Regions from separate parts of the Pseudoalteromonas sp. SG45-3 genome, predicted to be linked through region 2. Evidence: riboswitches for the same ligand, from Rfam matches in the RefSeq annotation. Region 2 holds a riboswitch; the other holds the start of a gene.
What was found. A riboswitch is a leader RNA that binds a small molecule or an ion and turns the genes downstream of it on or off. The one in region 2 is predicted to bind cyclic di-GMP.

Region 1 (9,097 bases), on a different contig from region 2:
AAAATAAAAAAACTGCTTATATTGACATTCCTACTCATTTTAATGTTGGTGACTTATTGATATATAAAGGGACTGATAAGTTTTTTTCTGATTACAATATAAATATTGTTTATGAAGCAGGCACACTGGCAATTGATTTTAAAAAGTTAGAACAGGCAGATGTTATACTCTTTCACGGGGGAGGGAATTTCGGAGATTTATATCCTTTGCACCAAAAATTGAGAGAGAAAGTAATAAAAGATTTTTCTCATAAACGTATAATTTGCCTCCCACAATCAATTCATTATAATTCTCAAGATGAATTAATAAGATCATCTGTTTTATTTAAAAGTCATCCCGACTTTCATTTTTTTGTAAGGGATGAAAAAAGCTTTGAAATAGCAAATCAGTTTTCAAATAATGTATACAAAATGCCAGACATGGCGCATAGCCTCCATCCGTTAGTTGACCAATTGGAAGTTGGCCCATCAAATATAGTTCCACCTAAAATTCTTAATTTAATTCGCGTTGATAAAGAAAGTAATGGTGGCAATAAAAGTCTAAACAAGGTGGGTTTTGACTGGGTTAATATAATTACCCCAACTGACTACTTTATACAAACAATGTATTTCAAAATGATAAAGTTAAAGTACTTAAGACCTAGAGCTCATAAAATGTGGTCTAAATTATCAGATGCAATAATTTTTCGCTCAATTCAGTATTTTTCATCTCATACTTTGGTACATACTGATCGTCTTCATGGTCTAATTTTATCTTGTTTGCTTGGTAAAGAAATATTTTTAAAAGATAACTCATACGGAAAAAATACAAATTATTATAAGGCATGGTTATTTGAGTATCCTTATATAGAGGTAAGCCCGAGTGAGTAGTCTACCAATTTTCGTAGTTAACTTAGAGCGCGATGTTGAAAAACGACAACATATGGTAGCTTTAGCTAAAAAAAGAAACTTAGATTTAACTTTTACTGATGCTGTTTTAGGTAAAAACCTTAGTCGAGAAGAGATTACGCACCATTATGATGATGTTAAAGGTATATCTGATTTTGGCAGAAAACTTACTTTACCAGAATTAGGCTGTGCACTGAGTCATTTAAATATTTATAAAAGTATGATTGAAAAAAACATTCAGATTGCAATTGTATTGGAAGATGATGTAGAACTATCAGAGAGCTTTAAGACTTTGGTTAACCAAGTGGATAATTTTCCAGATAAATGGGAGCTAATGCTTTTAGGTTATTACTCGGAAACAGCTTCTGAAAGGTTAACTTATTCTAGTTTTTGGGGGAAACATAAAGTTAGTAAAAATCTCAAAGCTGTTAAATTAACAGAACTAGCTTTTGGAACACATGGGTATATGATTAATATCCAGGGTGCTAAAAAATTAGTAGAAATCTTATCTAATATATATAAACCTATAGATCATTATACAGGTGCATCTTTATATCTGAATACTTATGGTATTGTTCCACGAGTGGTTTCTCTCAATGAGAAGTATAAAGCAATGAGTTGTATTAGTAGTGACAGAGACAACATCTTGGATAATAAAAAAAATTTTTTTAAAACTATTAAAAATCGTTTGAAGAAGATAAAAATCTTATTTTGGTTAAAAAAACTTCCAAAGCGCTTGAAATTTTAAATTAATTTTTGTTGCCTACGAGTAGCCGTCCTATCATCTTGATAGAACGGCTATAATAAATCTAAAATTTATTCGCAACTAGAAAGTTGGCTAGGTTTAAAAGATAAATTACCATAATAAGAAAACTTTGAACTATAGAAGTCAACACTTGCGTTATCTATAGAATAATTTCTCATGTCACACAACCTACTGGTTTCATCAACTTTAATTGTTGAATTTACCATTTTAACCTGAGCGTTTATTGCTTGAATTGCAGACTCGTTTGCAGGATTGATATAACATTCAGTGCAAGTAAATTCATTATTCCATAATTTAAGATTATACCGCGCCTCTTTTCCACCACTTGATGTTATTCGTTCTAATGTAACATTCTGACCTTTAATATCTAGATCTGCATCTTTACTATTAGATATTATTGTGTTTTTTATAAGTATATCCTTAGCATCAGCATTTATCATGATACCGTCACCTTGTTGATAGCTACCACAATTTTCAATTCGTCCTATATTATTACTGATTGACAAGTTATCGATTAATATATCACTAACTGGTCCGCTAATACTTACACCTGTGATATAGCAAGATCTTTCTAGATCACTAGACATAGCTAAACCATCGATAATTGAATTAGTAATATTTATGTTTTTTGTATTTTGTCCATTAATTCGGATGCCCGCCTTATAATAGCCTAAACTTTTTAGTTTATTTATAGAGATATTAGAAATACTTTCTGTTGCATTATAATCAATTTCAATACAGCTCATTGTATTATTTGCAGAGATATCATCTATAACTATGTTGGAAACTTCGTTATTTTTGAAGCGGAAACAATGTCGAGTATTTAAAAAAGCTATATTTTTAAATGTAAGATTACTTCTAGCTATTACAAAGCCGGAATTACCACCGGAGTAATAGTTAAAATCGCTAGTAAAGACAACTCGTTCAGTACCAATAACTTCTACAGGGTGGTTCCCTGTATTAATAAATAGAGCATCATCTTGCTTATAAGTACCTGCTTGTAATTCTATAACATCAATTGAAGTATCATTTAATAAGGTATTTAGCCGAAATATAGAAGCTGGGTTACTTTCTGAGTAACCACTCCCAGAGCCATCAGAGCTAATATATGCTGTTTCGGCTTGAAGGTTTGTGACAAATAAAGAGAGGATCGGGAGAATAAATATTTTTTTCATAACTATTACCTTGTAACGTTAGTATTCAAATTTAATGGAGTTGATAAATGAATAGGTAAACGTAGGAATAGCTATTGAATCATAACTAATATCTATGCGGTAGCCCCGCTACCATAGTAAATATATTACATTAGGCCGGAAGCTTTGCGTCCTTGATTTTCACCAAGTTTGCCATTATCACTTTCGAGGTTAATATAACTGTTTTTATAAAAAAGTAAAGCTTAAATTTTGAACAGGTTGAGGTTGAAAATGTTTTTATAACACTATTTTTACCAAATATATCGGATATGCAATTGTATTTAATACTCTTTAAAGTAAAATTAGGAGGGTAAACAGGTTTGTAATTAAGCTTTCTTATTTGTAATATTATATGCCTTAGATTTATAGCTTCCCAAAGTTATCTATTATTAGTTATAGAATCATCTGAAAGAATGACAATGAAATTTGTAAATTTTAAATGGCAAAGATTGTATGTAGGGGGGCGTTGTTATATTATTATGCAATGGGAATTTGGTTTACTATTTCAAGGAGTGGATATGTTTTTTTTATATTTTAGTGAAAGTAATTACTTAAAAATATTCTTTGCCCTCCATTTCTTTTCTTTTTGTCTATATACACCTAAGTTTATCCATAATTCTGTTAAAATTTAACAACCAGCAACTTATTATTTTGTAAATCTGAATGTGGTTTGTAACTTATTTATGCACGCTTATATAAGCTACTTTATATTTCATAAGTAACCAGAGTTGTAATTATTAGATAAAACCAATGAGACTGTTTAGTAATGAGAAAACTAATTAAACTTTATCAAAAAATAAGAAATATAATTTATTCTACCTTGTTCGGGAAAGTTGCTCTTTTAAGGAAGCTAGGTGGGCAAGTAGGGACTGATTGCAGATTTATTGGCAATATTGACTTTGGGTCAGAGCCATATCTCATTAAAATAGGTGACCACGTCAGCATAACATCTAGCTATTTTGTTAATCATGATGGTGGAGTATGGGTGCTTAGAGATGAATTTCCAACAATAGATGTTGTAAAACCAATTTGTATCGGTAATAACGTTTTTATTGGCAGCCAATGTATAATTATGCCAGGTGTAAATGTTGGCGATAATGTTGTTATTGGTGCCGGATCAGTTGTAACTAAAAATTTAGAATCTAATGGAGTTTATGCCGGTGTACCAGCTAAATTTATAAAGTCGTTCTCGGATTATAAAAATTCGTCTTTAGCTAGCAATTTAAATACTAAAAATCTAAGTGGAAAAAAAGGATACTTGCAGCGTTTTTATAAATGATGAATATTTTTTAAAAAGAACTTATAGCCTCTGTTTTGGCACTAAAAGGGTAGTTTATGGTGATTTTTGGCTGATATAAAAAAAGATCCTGCGATTGTAAATTTGTTAGAGCGGATGCCAGAACATGTGCAATCCAGCTTTTCTGACGATCAGTTGGTTCATCTAAAAGTTGCTATTGGTGCAAGGCAGTGGGGCAAACATGCAATAGATAGCAGAGGTGTAATTAGATTTTTTAAATATAGGTATTATTTTGTTTTATTAGCAGGTAGAAATAGGCGGGAACTTAGCGAGCAAGAACAAAAAATAGCTGCATTATCACAAGTTATTACAATATCTATATTTAGTTTATTTGTAATTACAGTTTTTCTAGTAGTTATATATTTGATAAAATCTGCGCTAGGTATCGATATATTTAATAGTTATTCTTTTGGGGTATGGTCTTGGTTTAAGGGGGAATAAAATAGCAAATACTGTGTTTATGTATGTTTATGTATGTTTATATTTGTTTTTTCATGCGCATTTAATAGCAAGTTATATTTTTTACATAGTATTATCCTTATATTACTCTTTATATCGCACTTACAATATTGAATACTTTAGTATGATGCTGTAATATTTGTTGCACAGTTTTGTGGAGCTGATTCACTTTTTAAGATATCTATAGGGATACGATAGTATGACATCTTCAAGGACGTTTAAGCCCAATGGTTCGTCTGATGCGAACTTTTATCGTTTGTTCGATATTTTTGCATTATTTTTAGCCTTTCAATGTTCTGCTTTATTTTATAACTTTGAACTCACACCTATTTATATGGTTTCGGTTTTAACCGTTGCTTTGAGTTTTTTATATTGCGCTGAAATATTCTCAGCTTATCGTTCATGGCGAGCAGGTAAATTTAGGACCATGGTACTTTGTGCTTGGGGAGCTTTATTTGTTGCCTTTTCTGTTTTACTCCTTATATCTTTTACTTTTAAATTTACAGAGTCACTCTCTCGAATTGGTTTGGGTTTATGGTTTTTACTTAGTATTGTTTTTTTGTATACTTGGCGCTTAAGTGTATATTTATTTAAAAGAAATAGAAGAAAGCTAGGTTTAAATTTACGGAATGTTGCAATAGTTGGAGCTACAGAATCAGCAGTCAATTTATACAATGAAATAACTAAAAATGATGAACTTGGTTTTAAATTTTTAGGTTTTTTTGACGATAGACAGCCAGAGCGCCTTTTTGAAAATTCTACTAAGCACGATGTGGCAGGGCGAATACAAAATGCGGTTGATGCGGCTCGTAATGGTGAAATTAGCGTCTTGTATATTGCTTTACCTATGAAAGCTGATAAACGTATAGCTGATATTTTACGCCAATTAGGTGACACCACGGTTGATGTACATATTATCCCTGACTTTTTAATATCGAATTTAATACATGCGCGCATAGAGCATGTGGGTGATGTTGACACGTTAAGTGTATTTGAGTCCCCATTTATAGGTGCTCGTGAGTTTATTAAGCGCACTGAAGATATAATTGTTGCCTCTATTATTTTAATGCTGATATCTCCTATTTTAATTGCCATTGCATTTGCTGTTAAATTTACTTCTAAAGGGCCTGTAATATTTAAACAAGACAGGTACGGATTAGATGGGCGTAAAATTAAAGTATGGAAATTCCGCTCAATGAGTGTTATCGAAAATAGTTCAGTTGTAACACAAGCCACTAAAAATGATGTACGTATAACACCGTTAGGTGGCTTTTTACGCCGAACAAGCCTTGACGAATTACCGCAATTTATAAATGTTTTAAAAGGTGATATGTCGATTGTAGGGCCTCGGCCCCATGCTGTTGCCCATAATGAGGAATACCGTAAAAAGGTAGAATTTTACATGTTACGGCATAAAGCTAAGCCTGGCATCACAGGTTGGGCTCAAATTAATGGCTGGCGCGGAGAAACCGACACTCTTGACAAAATGGAAAAGCGTGTGGAATTTGATTTACATTATATTAAACACTGGTCTTTATGGTTTGATGTTAAAATTATTTTTATAACAATTTTTAAGGGATTTAAAAATGCAAATGCATACTAAAAAACTAGTTTCATTAAGTGCTTTTTTAACTGTGGTTGTGGCTACACCTGTAGCAGCTAACTTAAAGCCTGGTAGTGTTATCACTAAAGACGGTGCTGAAATTACACCTACTTTACAAACAGGTATTAGTAGTAACAACAACTTTTTTAGCACACCAGAAAACGAAGAGTCGCGATTAATCTGGACTATTACTCCTAATATAAAAGCGGCGATTGAAGATGGCCCAGACAGCTATAATCTTGATTTGCGTTCAAGTAGCTCGTTACATAATAAAGATACCGCTGACAATTTCACTCAAGTAAATATTGGTGCTGGTGCGCATAAAGAATTTACCAGCCAACATCGTTTAGATATTAACGGTCACGCCGATTGGCTTTACGAGCCGCGTGGTAGTGGTTTAACTGAAGGCTTGGGCGATGCAGTAAACGAGCTTGTTAAGTATCAGCAACAAAACGTTTTATTGCACTACGAATACGGTGCACAAAGCTCAAAAGCCCAAGTCGCTTTTAATGCCGGTTTTTTTAATAAAAAGTATCAAAATTTTAGAGAAATATCGCAATACCGTGATTACGATAAATCGTTAATTGGTGTGACTGGTTACTATAATACTCAAGCATCTACCCGTACTTTTTTAGAGGTTAAGCAAGAAAACTACCGTTACGATTTTATACAAGCTAACGGTATTTCACGTGATAGTGACGACGTGAAAATATTAATAGGTATGGAGTGGGAAGCAACCGCGGTTACATCTGGCTCGTTTAAGTTAGGTTATCAAAATAAAGATTTTAGCGCTAATGAGCGTGAAAGCTTTAGCGGTTTAAGCTGGAAAGCCGGTGTAAACTGGCAACCTCTTAGTTATTCTACAGTACAATTCATAACTAGCCGCTCAGCTAAAGACCCATTAGTTCAAGGCGATTACATTAAGGAAAGTTCTTATGGTGTTAATTGGACTCATAAATGGAGCGACTATTTAAGCTCACTTGCTGGTATTGATTATATTGATGAGCAATACACTGGAGATGTTGGTCGTAAAGATAAAACCAAAAGTGCGCGTTTAGGTTTAAATTACGTTGCAAGTAAGTTTGGTATGGTATCTACCTATGTAGACTTTATTGATAAAGATTCTACTCAAAGCGCAATAGAGTTTGACCGCGTTATTGTAGGTGTTAATTTTACATTCGCTTTAAAGGCTAATTAATGAAGTTTATTTTTAGTTTAACGCTGCTAGTTTTAAGCAGCGTTTGTTTTGCACAAACAGCACAAAGTTATATTTTAGGTGCTGGCGATAAGGTTGAAATAAAGGTATTTGGTCAACCTGATTTAGAAGTAACTGCACTTTTAGGTAATAGTGGGGAAGTTAATTACCCGTTTTTAGGTAAAGTGAAACTTGCAGGCTTAAATACCTCTGAGGTTGAGCAAGTTATTACAGAAGGTTTAAAACCTGATTATTTGGTGAATCCAAATATTTATGTGCAGGTGGTAGAATACAGGCCGTTTTATATACATGGAGAGGTAAAAACTCCAGGTGCTTACCCTTACCAACCCGCGATGACAGTTAATCAAGCTATTGCACTAGCCGGTGGATTAACTGAGCGAGCCTCGATCGACAAAATATACATATTTAAAGAACAAACCAAACGGCAGCAACAAAAAGGTAATTTAAATAGCCAAATTGCAGCGGGCGATACCATAAAAATAGAACAACGCTTGTTTTAAGCAGTTTACAAGGCAGTAATTAATGAATCAAATAAATGAAACTTTAACTGATAATAATGAAATTATCGATTTAGGTGCATACCTTAATGTGATTAAACGATCCAAATGGCGTATCCTGGGTTTTGCAACAGTTATTACTTTACTAACTATTATGGTTGCTTTAACGTTGGTATCTAAATATGTAGCTACCGCAACTTTACTGATAGAAGCAGAGCAAACTAAGGCTGTAAGCTTTCAAGAAATATACGGGTTAGACTCTACTAAAAAGGAGTATTACCTTACTCAGTTTGAGGTGATTAAATCTGACAGTATTGCACGCGAAGTAATTACCAAACTTAATTTAAAAGATCATATAGATTTTATTGCTAAACCGTCTGTGTTAAGTGGGCTTAAAATAGCGATAAAAGACCAATTCCCTTTCTTAAATAAAAAAGACGAAACTGTATATTCTCCTGAAGAACAAGCTGAACGTGAAATGCTAGGCTTACTAGCTGCATTTAAATTGCGCCTTTCAGTCTCACCTATTCGAAATACTCAACTAGTGCAAGTAAGTTTCGAGTCAAGCGATCCTAAATTAGCAGCGCTTGTAGCTAACACCGTTGGTGAAGTTTATATAGATAGCCAAATGCGTGCAAAAATGGGGATTACTCAACAAGCTTCTAGTTGGTTAAATACACGCTTATCGCAATTGCGAATTCAGCTTGATGACTCAGAAGTGCGCTTACAAGCTTACCGAGAACAGCAAAAATTAGTTGATATTGAAGGTATAGCAGGGCTTGCTACACAAGAGCTTGAGCAAATATCCCAGCAGTTAATTGTTGCACGTAATGAAAAAAACAATCTTGAAAGTATTAATCGTGTAATAAGTGAGTATGGAAATAATAACTTAGAGCTTTTAGGCAGTATGCCGGAAATTACTTCGCATAAAGTAATACAGGATGTTAAGCGTGAGGTGATACTAGTTGAGCGTAAATTAAGTGACTTAGGTGAGGTTTATGGCCCTAAACACCCTCGCATGATCTCCGCTCAAGCTGAGCTTGCAACGGTAAAAAATAATTTAAATAAGCAAATTAAGGGCCTTATTACCGGTATTGAAAAAGAGCTAAACCGTATTACCCGTACAGTTAGTGCGCTTGAACGCGATTTAGTTAAAATACGTGCTGAGTACCAAGATAT
Region 2 (9,097 bases):
TTAGTAAATGAAATTAATTAATAAATAACTATTTTTTAGTCAAATTGGCTAACTAATAAAAATTAATAAATTTTATTTATCGATACGATAAAAAACTCTCACTTTCCTCAATTCAAATTTAGCGCTATTTATTCACATTACTGACATGAAGACTATTTACAGTAGTCACGTGGCTTTATTTTGATGTTAATTTGCACAGCATTTTGACGTTAAACATTTTAATTTTACCGACTATTGCGATAATAAAATCCTTGGTTGGTCTCAAACACTTTATGGAGTGGGTTGTGGGTAAGACATTTAGTTACGATGCGCTAGATGACGATTTTGTTGAAGACGAGTACGAAATGCTCGGCCGTAATCAACACGATAAGAACAAGCAAAAGGTTAAAAAGAAGTTGGAAGACTACCTTGAGCAAAAACGCTTGCGTAAAAATCTAGGCGAAGATGATTTAAGCGATTACACCGATTAAATTTCACTAGTATAAATAAAATACCAATTAATATTGAGAGTTTAAATGTGCAGTTATGCGTATGTTTAAGTTTCAGTAGTATTGGCAATAAAGAGGCCTTGCGCCTCTTTATTACTTTTTAAAGCGCATTTTTAGTTTGTGCCAAAGCTTTTTGAATTGTAAGTTCTAGCTTTTCTGGTTTAGTAAAAGGTGCATAACGTTTAATTGGCGTGCCATCTGCGGCAATTAAAAATTTAGTAAAATTCCACTTTATTTTACGTGTTAAAAAACCAGGTAAAGCCGATTTTAAAAAACGAAAGACTGGGTGAGCATGCTTACCGTTTACATCTACTTTGGCCGCCATTAAAAAACTCACACCAAAATTAATTAAACACCCTTGCTCTATTTGTGTAGCGTCGCCGGGTTCTTGCTGACCAAATTGATTACACGGAAACCCTAAAATAACTAAACCTTGGCTAGCATATTTATTATGCAAAGCTTGAAGCGACTCGTATTGGTAGGTAAATCCACATTTACTTGCGGTATTAACAATAAGCACAACCCTACCTTCAAAATCACTAAAGTTAATAGGTTGACCCTGCAAGCTTGTTGCGCTTAATTGATGGAATTTGTGCATATTGGCGTCTTTTTTATTATTGTTATTGGTATTTTAACCTGAGTACAGTATTTCATAAAGTACAAAGAGTGCTCTAATTTAATATTAAAAATAGCCCCATACCGGCAAGTGTTGTGTAATAAATATTATGTGTTTTATAGGCAACAATGATGGCGACTATTGCTGCGCTTAAATAAGGGTTTTGCCAGTTTAAGTTAATGCCATCTTCATTCAAAAACACGATAGGCACCCAAATTGCTGTAAGCACCGCAGGTGCGCTAAAGCTTAAAAATTGCTGCATTTTAGGACCTACTTTAAACGGTAAAGCGCGGTGTAAAAATAAATAACGCGTAAAAAATGTAATGCACGCCATGAGTAAAATAGTTGTCATCATAGCGTTGCTTCCTTTTTAGCGGTTAGCCTTGCTGTGCTGTAACCTGCGGCCATTGCCAGCAGCGCTGAGCAAACAAGCCACAACTCAAATCCTGTACTTTTTAAAAGCGTTGCGCTAACACCAGCTACAATTACCGTAACGAGTGAGGCCAAATTTTTGATTCCCGGAATAACCAACGCGATAAACGTCGCGGCAATTGCAAAGTCGAGCCCTAAATTAGTTAGGTCGGGCAGCATTGTGCCCGCTACAATGCCAATTAACGTCCAAATATTCCATGCAATATAAAAGCTAAAACCAGCGCTTAATGCGTATATTAAGCGTGTTTTTGTTCTATATGCTCTTCGATGATGAGAAAACGCAAACAGCTCGTCGGTTAAAACAAAACTTACTGGTAAGCGCCAACGCATAGGTTGATCAATCACCTTATGACGCACGGCTAACCCGTATAAAAAATGCCGAGAGCTAATAATAAATGTTGTGAATAAAATTGTGAGCAATGGTGTGTTGCCCGCCATAAGTTCAATCGCAACAAGCTGTGCAGAGCCTGCAAATACTAATAACGACATTGCTTGGGTTTCAAAGGCGCTAAAACCATTTTGAATCGCTAAAGAGCCGCATAAAATACCCCAAGGAACAACGGCTAAACACAGTGGTAGCATATCTAAAAAGCCTTTTAAAATAGCTTTTTTAACTGGTTGCATGATATTTACTCTCACGGCTTGTAGAATGGCTCATAAGGATACCTTAATATTATGATGTTAAAGTAGTTAACAAATTAAATAATACTGTTTTTTTAAGGATAGGCACAATGACGACGTTAAAAGTGTGGGATGGGTTTATTAGATGCTTTCATTGGTTTTTGGTTGTAAGTATTGCAGTGCTTTATTTTAGTATTGAAGAGGGCATGATTGAGCTTCACTTTGTCGCTGGTTTTTTTACTTTAGCACTTATAGTAACACGTTTAATATGGGGTGTTATTGGTAGTAAAACCGCGAGATTAAGTGGGTTACTGCACTCTCCTCGTGCTATTTTAAAGGCGCTAAAAACACCAAGCGAATCGTTAGGCCATTCAGCACCCGGTAGCTGTATGGTGATAGTGTTTTTTATATTGATCATAACGCAACTTGTAAGTGGCTTAATGAGCAGTGATGGTATTTTAACTGACGGGCCGCTTGCTCAATATCTGTCTAGCGATACGATTGATTTTGCCAATTGGCTACATGAGCTGAATTTTGACATTTTACTTTATGCTATTGGCTTGCATGTATTAGCTATTATTGTTTATAGAATAAAAGGCAAACCGCTAGTTAAGGCGATGATCACAGGCTCAAAAGAGTTAAAAGCGGATGACTCTGAGGCTAAAGTAACTAAAGCGTCTTGGCCTGCGTGGTTAATATTTATATCTTTATTGGTGTTGCTGGTATTTACGTGGGCGAAAGAGCCTTTAACTTATTTGTTTAGTTAAAAACACATTAAACCAACCTTAAAGGGTTGGTTTTTGTTTTTGGTTACATTCTTTTGTTTGATTGTTATGCGGGGTCGAATTATAATCGCCGCATTGCTGGCAAACTAGCCGAAAGGTTAGGACGCAAAGTTTCCGGTCTAAGGCTTTTTAAAAGCTATGGTAGCGGGACTACTGCATAACGTGTTGTTATGTATCACTTGCCCTCAGTGTATTTTTTGTGTATCCATAGTGTATGGATAAGATTTTGTAACTCTTAAGGTGTTGCCGTGTTTATGCATACGTCGTTGGCCTGTGGAAAGTGGTCAACAATAGGTTGCTTAAATCATCATACCCAACTATTTATTGGTGATGTGGTGAGTGTAACCTTTTACGACATGCAAGGAGAGCTGGTTAGTTTATCATTTGATTACAAGATCACCTCGCTTGAGCAAGGTGAGCCTCACGCATGGCCGCGTTTAGTTGCCGAGCATATTAATGTGCATGTTCCTCTGGTTAGCGCAGGTAAAATGACCGAACAGGGTTTAATTGTAGCCTATAGAAATAATGAAATTTTTGCACTGCAAAGCAGTGGCATATGTAAAGCACACATCGACTTTCATTGTATTGCAAAATGCGATGAGCGTGTTGTTAATAACCTTGATACTTATGATTACGTGTACCCTGAAAATTGTGAAAACTATAATGCGGGTACAAAGGTATTGCAGCCAAAAACTGGGCATGTATATCAATGCAGGCCTTGGCCATTTAATGAGTTTTGCCGCACGAATGACGATAATAAGTCTATGTTCGAACCTGGTGTGGGGCGAAGCTGGGCTATGGCTTGGCAGCAAATATAAAGCTTAAATTATCTTCCCAAAGGTATAGCGGTTTTAGTAATGAAGCGTTTACCGTTTTAGCCCATCCAACTATTGGATGGGCTTTTTTATTTTTATGATAAACTGCAAATCACATTATTTTTTTAATTGGTTTTGTTGTGTCTCGTCCTGTCTACTCTTTAAGTTTATTACCTAATTTCCCGATTGCTAAACAGCAAGCCCATACATTAAGTACTCATAATAAGATACGTACCGATAATTACTATTGGATGCGCGATGACGATCGCCAGGATGAGCAAGTACTTGCGCATTTACATGCTGAAAATGCGTACTGCGATGAACAGTTAGCTGCTATGAAGCCACTACAAAATACACTTTTTGAAGAGTTAAAAGCACGCATTGTAAAAGATGATAATTCGGTACCCGTTAAAGACGGGAAATACTGGTATCACTCAGAAGTTCGTGGTGATGATGAATACTCGCGTCACTATAGAAGTACGAGCATAAAGGCCGATAATAAAGAGCTTTTACTCGATGTTAATGTATTAGCTGAAGGATTTGAGTTTTTTGAGCTGGGCGAAGTCGCACTAAGCCCATGCGAGCAGCTTATGGCTTACTCTGAAGATACTGAAGGTCGTCGTATTTATAATGTTCGCTTTAAAAGCTTAGCGACCGGTGAAATGCTTCCTGATGTGCTTGAAAATACAGAAGGACAAGTTGTTTGGGCTAACGACAATAAAACTGCTTTTTATGTAAAAAAAGATTTAAAAACGCTATTAGGATACCAAGTATTTAGGCATGAGCTTGGCAGCGAGCAAAGCCAAGACGTAATGGTCTACGAAGAGCAAGACAGCAGCTTTTTTATGGGACTTGGTAAAAGCCGCGATGAAAGCTTAATTATTATTGATTTAGCATCGACAGAGACCAACGATACATGGGTGCTTGATGCTAATAATCCCACTGGCGAATTTAAAGCATTAATGCCGCGTGAAGATGGCCACGAGTTTGACGTAGATAAGCTAGGTGACACATTTTATATTGTGACTAACTGGCAAGCTAAAAACTTTAGATTAATGACGGCAACAAACGAAACGATTGCTGATAAAACACAATGGTTTGAGCATACAGCTCACAGAGAAAATGTCCTGCTTGAAGGTGTCGAGTTATTTAATGACTTTTTAGTATTGAGTGAACGCGAACAAGGGCAAGCTCGATTTGTAGTTGTTAATAGGCAAGGGGATCGTATGGCACTTGAGTTTGCCGATCCTTGTTATTATGCTGCAATAGCAATGAACCCAGAGCCAGACACTCGCACTGCGCGTATTTATTACTCAAGCTTAACAACACCAGGTTCGTTATATGACGTTGATTTAGCAACCGGCGAAAAAACACTACTTAAACAGCAAAAAGTACTCGGTAGTTTTAATGCCGATGACTATCAGTCTGAGCGATTAATGGTAACTGCTCGCGACGGAGTTAAAGTACCCGTATCAGTTGTTTATCGAAAAGACAGCTTTAAAAAAGATGGCTCAAATCCGTTATTTCAATACGGTTATGGTGCGTATGGCTATACGATTGATCCAAGTTTTTCAAGTTCATCGCTGAGCTTGCTCGATCGTGGTTTTGTTTATGTAATAGCACATGTTCGAGGCTCTGAAATGCTAGGCCGCGAGTGGTACGAGCAAGGTAAAAAAGAGCATAAACAAAATAGCTTTAGTGACTTTATTGATGTGACAAAAGCGCTTGTTGCACAAGGCTATTGTGATAGCAGCAAGGTGTTTGCCTCAGGCGGCAGTGCTGGTGGTTTATTAATGGGGGCGGTTGTAAACCAAGCACCAGAGTTATATTGCGGTGTTGGCTGTCATGTACCATTTTTAGACGTATTAACCACGATGCTTGATGAAAGTATTCCGCTCACAACAAATGAATATGATGAATGGGGTAATCCAAATGAGCCTCAGTTTTATGATGTAATTGAAGCTTACTCGCCGTATGACAATATTCGCGCCCAAAACTATCCGAACATACTCGTTACTACCGGTCTTCATGACTCACAAGTGCAGTATTGGGAGCCTATGAAGTGGGTTGCAAAAATGCGTGAACTTAAGACTGACAGTAATATTTTAGTATTTAAAACCGATATGGATGCAGGGCACGGCGGTGCATCAGGTCGCTTTAAAAGTTTAGAGGAAAAAGCACTCGAAATGGCCTTTTTTATTGCTTTATTAAATTAACTGCAAAATCGGAAAATTGTATTATCCTATATATAGAAGTTGATATATGTAAGGCGATATATGTTTGGTGCACATGGTGAATTTCAAATTTGTTCACAGCCCCCTCAGATGTATTTAGAATTGAAAGGGAGCTTTAATAATGAAGGCATTACGCTGTTAACTAATGGAGTTGTTCAGGAGTTGAGCACTCACCCTGAAAATACGATTAAGTTTGTGGTTGTTAATTTAAAAGAGTTTGAGCTGTTAACTTTGGATGGCCTCGATTCATTAGAGGCCTATTTTGCCGGTGTAAAAGAACGTGGCTATCAACGAGTTGATTATATAAACATTAATATCATAGCTAAAAATATGTTTGAAAAAGTATGGAAAAATAGCGATGTAGAAGTTAATTTTTATAAAGATACCGAAAGCTATTTATTAGTGCACCCAAATGACAGTTATATAAAACAGAACTGGTAATTAATATGAGTATTATAAACCGCTATTGAAGAGGGCTTATAATACTCTCTAAACACCCTTTATAGCGCCGTGAAAGGTTTAAACACATATCGTTTTTCAGTCTTACTCTATAATCGCCACTGTCAGTAGGCATCAGTTCGCAAATAGCTTGTTTTCTTACCAGCGTAGAGCGATGAATGCGAACAAATCCTTCAGGTTCTAGTTGTTGTTCAATATTTTTCATGGTTTCGCGATGTAGTACCGGCGTATTACCTTGGGTAAAATGCAGCTCTACATAGTTGCCCGCGCCATTAATCCAAATAATATCATTTATATCAATTAGCCTTACCTTACCTACATCTTTAACCACAATGTGTGATGATGGCTTTTCAGCTTGTGTGCTTTGCTGGTATTGGCGTTCGGCCGCACTTGCAATCGGGCAAAGGTGAATCAGCTTATCAAAGCATTTATCAATACGTGATGCAGTTGAATCTAATATTAAAAAATCTACAGCGCCAACTTCAAAGGCAAAACTCGCAAAATGTCCCGATTGAGCAATAATGACTAACTTCAGCTTTTTAGCAAGCTCAGTTAAATGCACTATTTGCATAGGGTCAGCTAGGTTGGTTAGTTCGTAAAACAGTACGTTGTATTGATCTGTGTCTATTTGATCTAACCTATTTGTTTGAAGAAAAGATTGAGATTCAAAGTGTCGGTGATCTTGCACACGCTTTGTTAAAAATGTTGCAAACTTAGTGTTACTAACAAAAGTTAATGCATGAAAAGAAGCGATCATTATTTTATATCTCTTGCTGTATATAATAATAAAGACCGTGCTTAGCGGAAAAACTGTTATGAAAAGTACAATATATTTATAAAATAATTGTGACGTACTGATTCATCCCATAAAAGCTGCTATTCGTACCAAAGACTACGCCTCATAAATAATGCCCGTAGAGTGTTTAAATAAATCCCCTTACTGTAATCCGCGAAGTAACCATTTAGTTACAAAAATAACAATTCAGGGGAATTATATGACATTAACTAACAAAGGTAGCGCGCGATTATTTAAAAAATCGTCGTTAACAGTTGCGCTAAGCAGCGCGATACTTGCAAGCTTTTCATTTCAAGGTGTTGCAGCAGAAGATGACGAAATAACTAAAATAGAACGCGTACAAGTTACAGGATCTCGAATTCGTTCAGCTGAGGCAATGTCATCGGCTCCTATTCAAGTTGTAGATAGTGCTGCTATCGATGCATCAGGGTCGTTAAATATTCAAGACTTATTATTAGAGAACCCTGCATTTGGTACACCAGCTATTAGCCGTACTAACTCAAACTTTAATACCGCAAGTGCGGGTGTTGCTACTGTTGATTTACGTAATTTAGGCTCTAACCGCACATTGGTTTTAGTGAATGGTCGTCGTTATGTATCAGGTGTACCAGGTAGCTCTGCTGTCGATTTAAATACTATTCCGAGTCAATTCATCGAACGTGTTGAAATTATGACAGGTGGTGCTTCATCTGTTTATGGTTCTGACGCTGTTGCTGGTGTAGTTAACTTTGTACTAAAAGATGATTTTGAAGGTATTGAATTCGAAGGCCAATATGGTGAATCAAGCGAAGGCGATGATGAATCACGTCAATTCAACTTTACCTCGGGCTTATCAAGCTCAGATGGGAAAGGGCACGCGATGTTCCATCTTGGGTATTCTGATCAAGGTGCTGTTTTTTCACGTGACCGTGACCGCTCGGCAGTAGACCAATTTTCAGGTATCTTCTTTGAAGATGATCCAGTAGCAAACCCAGGTTCTGTATTTGATGCTGTAAGCCCATTTTTATCTTCATTTCCGCCACAGGGTCGCTTTAGTGCTGGGGATGAAACATTTACGTTTAATGATGCAAACACCCTACAAAACTCGTTTAGTACTAACGGTGGCGATGGCGTAGCTGCAAATGGTTTTAACCGAAGTGGCGTACGTACGATAGCGATACCTACAGAACGTTACTTATTTGCCTCAAATGGTAGCTACGAGCTAAGCGACAAGCATAGCTTTTTTTATGAAGGTACTTACGCTGCAACAACAACCGTTTCTGAATTAGAGCCATTCCCTTTTGCCTCTGACGACATCTATGCAAATGGCCAAGTACCAATTGAATTTAATGTAAACGGTGAAATATTGCGTAACGCATTTGTACCTGATGATATATATAACGCAGCAACCGACACCGACGGTGATGGTATGCGTGATATCTTTTTTGCAAAGCGCTTAAGTGATATCGGTAACCGTGGAGCACGAGCTGAGCGTGATACATTCCGTTTAGCACTAGGCTTTCAAGGTGAAATAGCAGATGGTTGGTTCTACGATACTTACTATGTATACGGTAAAACAAAAGAGCAGCAAGTTTCTGGTGGTTTAGTTAACGTACAAAGCTTTCGTCAAGGTTTAGAGGCTGTTATCGATAGCCAAGATTTAGATGGCGATGGTATTACTGATGAGGCTATTTGTATCGATGCGACAGCACGTGGCTTTAACTGTGCGCCGGTAGACATTTACGGTTTCAATTCGCTATCGCAAGGTGCTATTGATTTTGTAAGTGCACCTAGCTCACTTTCAACGTCGGTTGAGCAAGAAATCATTGGTGGTAATATTTCAGGTGATTTATTTGATTTACCGGCAGGTAC

Region 1: another riboswitch for cyclic di-GMP. It lies ahead of H5126_RS11055 (hypothetical protein); the one in region 2 lies ahead of H5126_RS15165 (chitin-binding protein).

The regions. Positions count from the first base shown of each region.
Region 1 is NZ_JACJEN010000008.1:2,519-11,615, forward strand. It holds gene H5126_RS11045 (polysaccharide pyruvyl transferase family protein) at 1-869, shown strand, start outside; gene H5126_RS11050 (glycosyltransferase family 25 protein) at 862-1,635, shown strand; gene H5126_RS11055 (hypothetical protein) at 1,704-2,828, opposite strand; cyclic di-GMP riboswitch class I at 2,924-3,011, opposite strand; gene H5126_RS21645 (acyltransferase) at 3,613-4,125, shown strand; gene H5126_RS11065 (3-phosphoshikimate 1-carboxyvinyltransferase) at 4,240-4,584, shown strand; gene H5126_RS11070 (undecaprenyl-phosphate glucose phosphotransferase) at 4,802-6,205, shown strand; gene H5126_RS11075 (outer membrane beta-barrel protein) at 6,189-7,403, shown strand; gene H5126_RS11080 (polysaccharide biosynthesis/export family protein) at 7,403-7,921, shown strand; gene H5126_RS11085 (polysaccharide biosynthesis tyrosine autokinase) at 7,944-9,097, shown strand, end outside.
Region 2 is NZ_JACJEN010000014.1:81,897-90,993, reverse strand. It holds gene H5126_RS15190 (PA3496 family putative envelope integrity protein) at 285-470, shown strand; gene H5126_RS15185 (glutathione peroxidase) at 589-1,086, opposite strand; gene H5126_RS15180 (AzlD domain-containing protein) at 1,160-1,459, opposite strand; gene H5126_RS15175 (AzlC family ABC transporter permease) at 1,456-2,160, opposite strand; gene H5126_RS15170 (cytochrome b/b6 domain-containing protein) at 2,268-2,924, shown strand; cyclic di-GMP riboswitch class I at 3,013-3,100, shown strand; gene H5126_RS15165 (chitin-binding protein) at 3,197-3,760, shown strand; gene H5126_RS15160 (S9 family peptidase) at 3,898-5,973, shown strand; gene H5126_RS15155 (hypothetical protein) at 6,034-6,432, shown strand; gene H5126_RS15150 (LytTR family DNA-binding domain-containing protein) at 6,455-7,207, opposite strand; gene H5126_RS15145 (TonB-dependent receptor domain-containing protein) at 7,446-9,097, shown strand, end outside.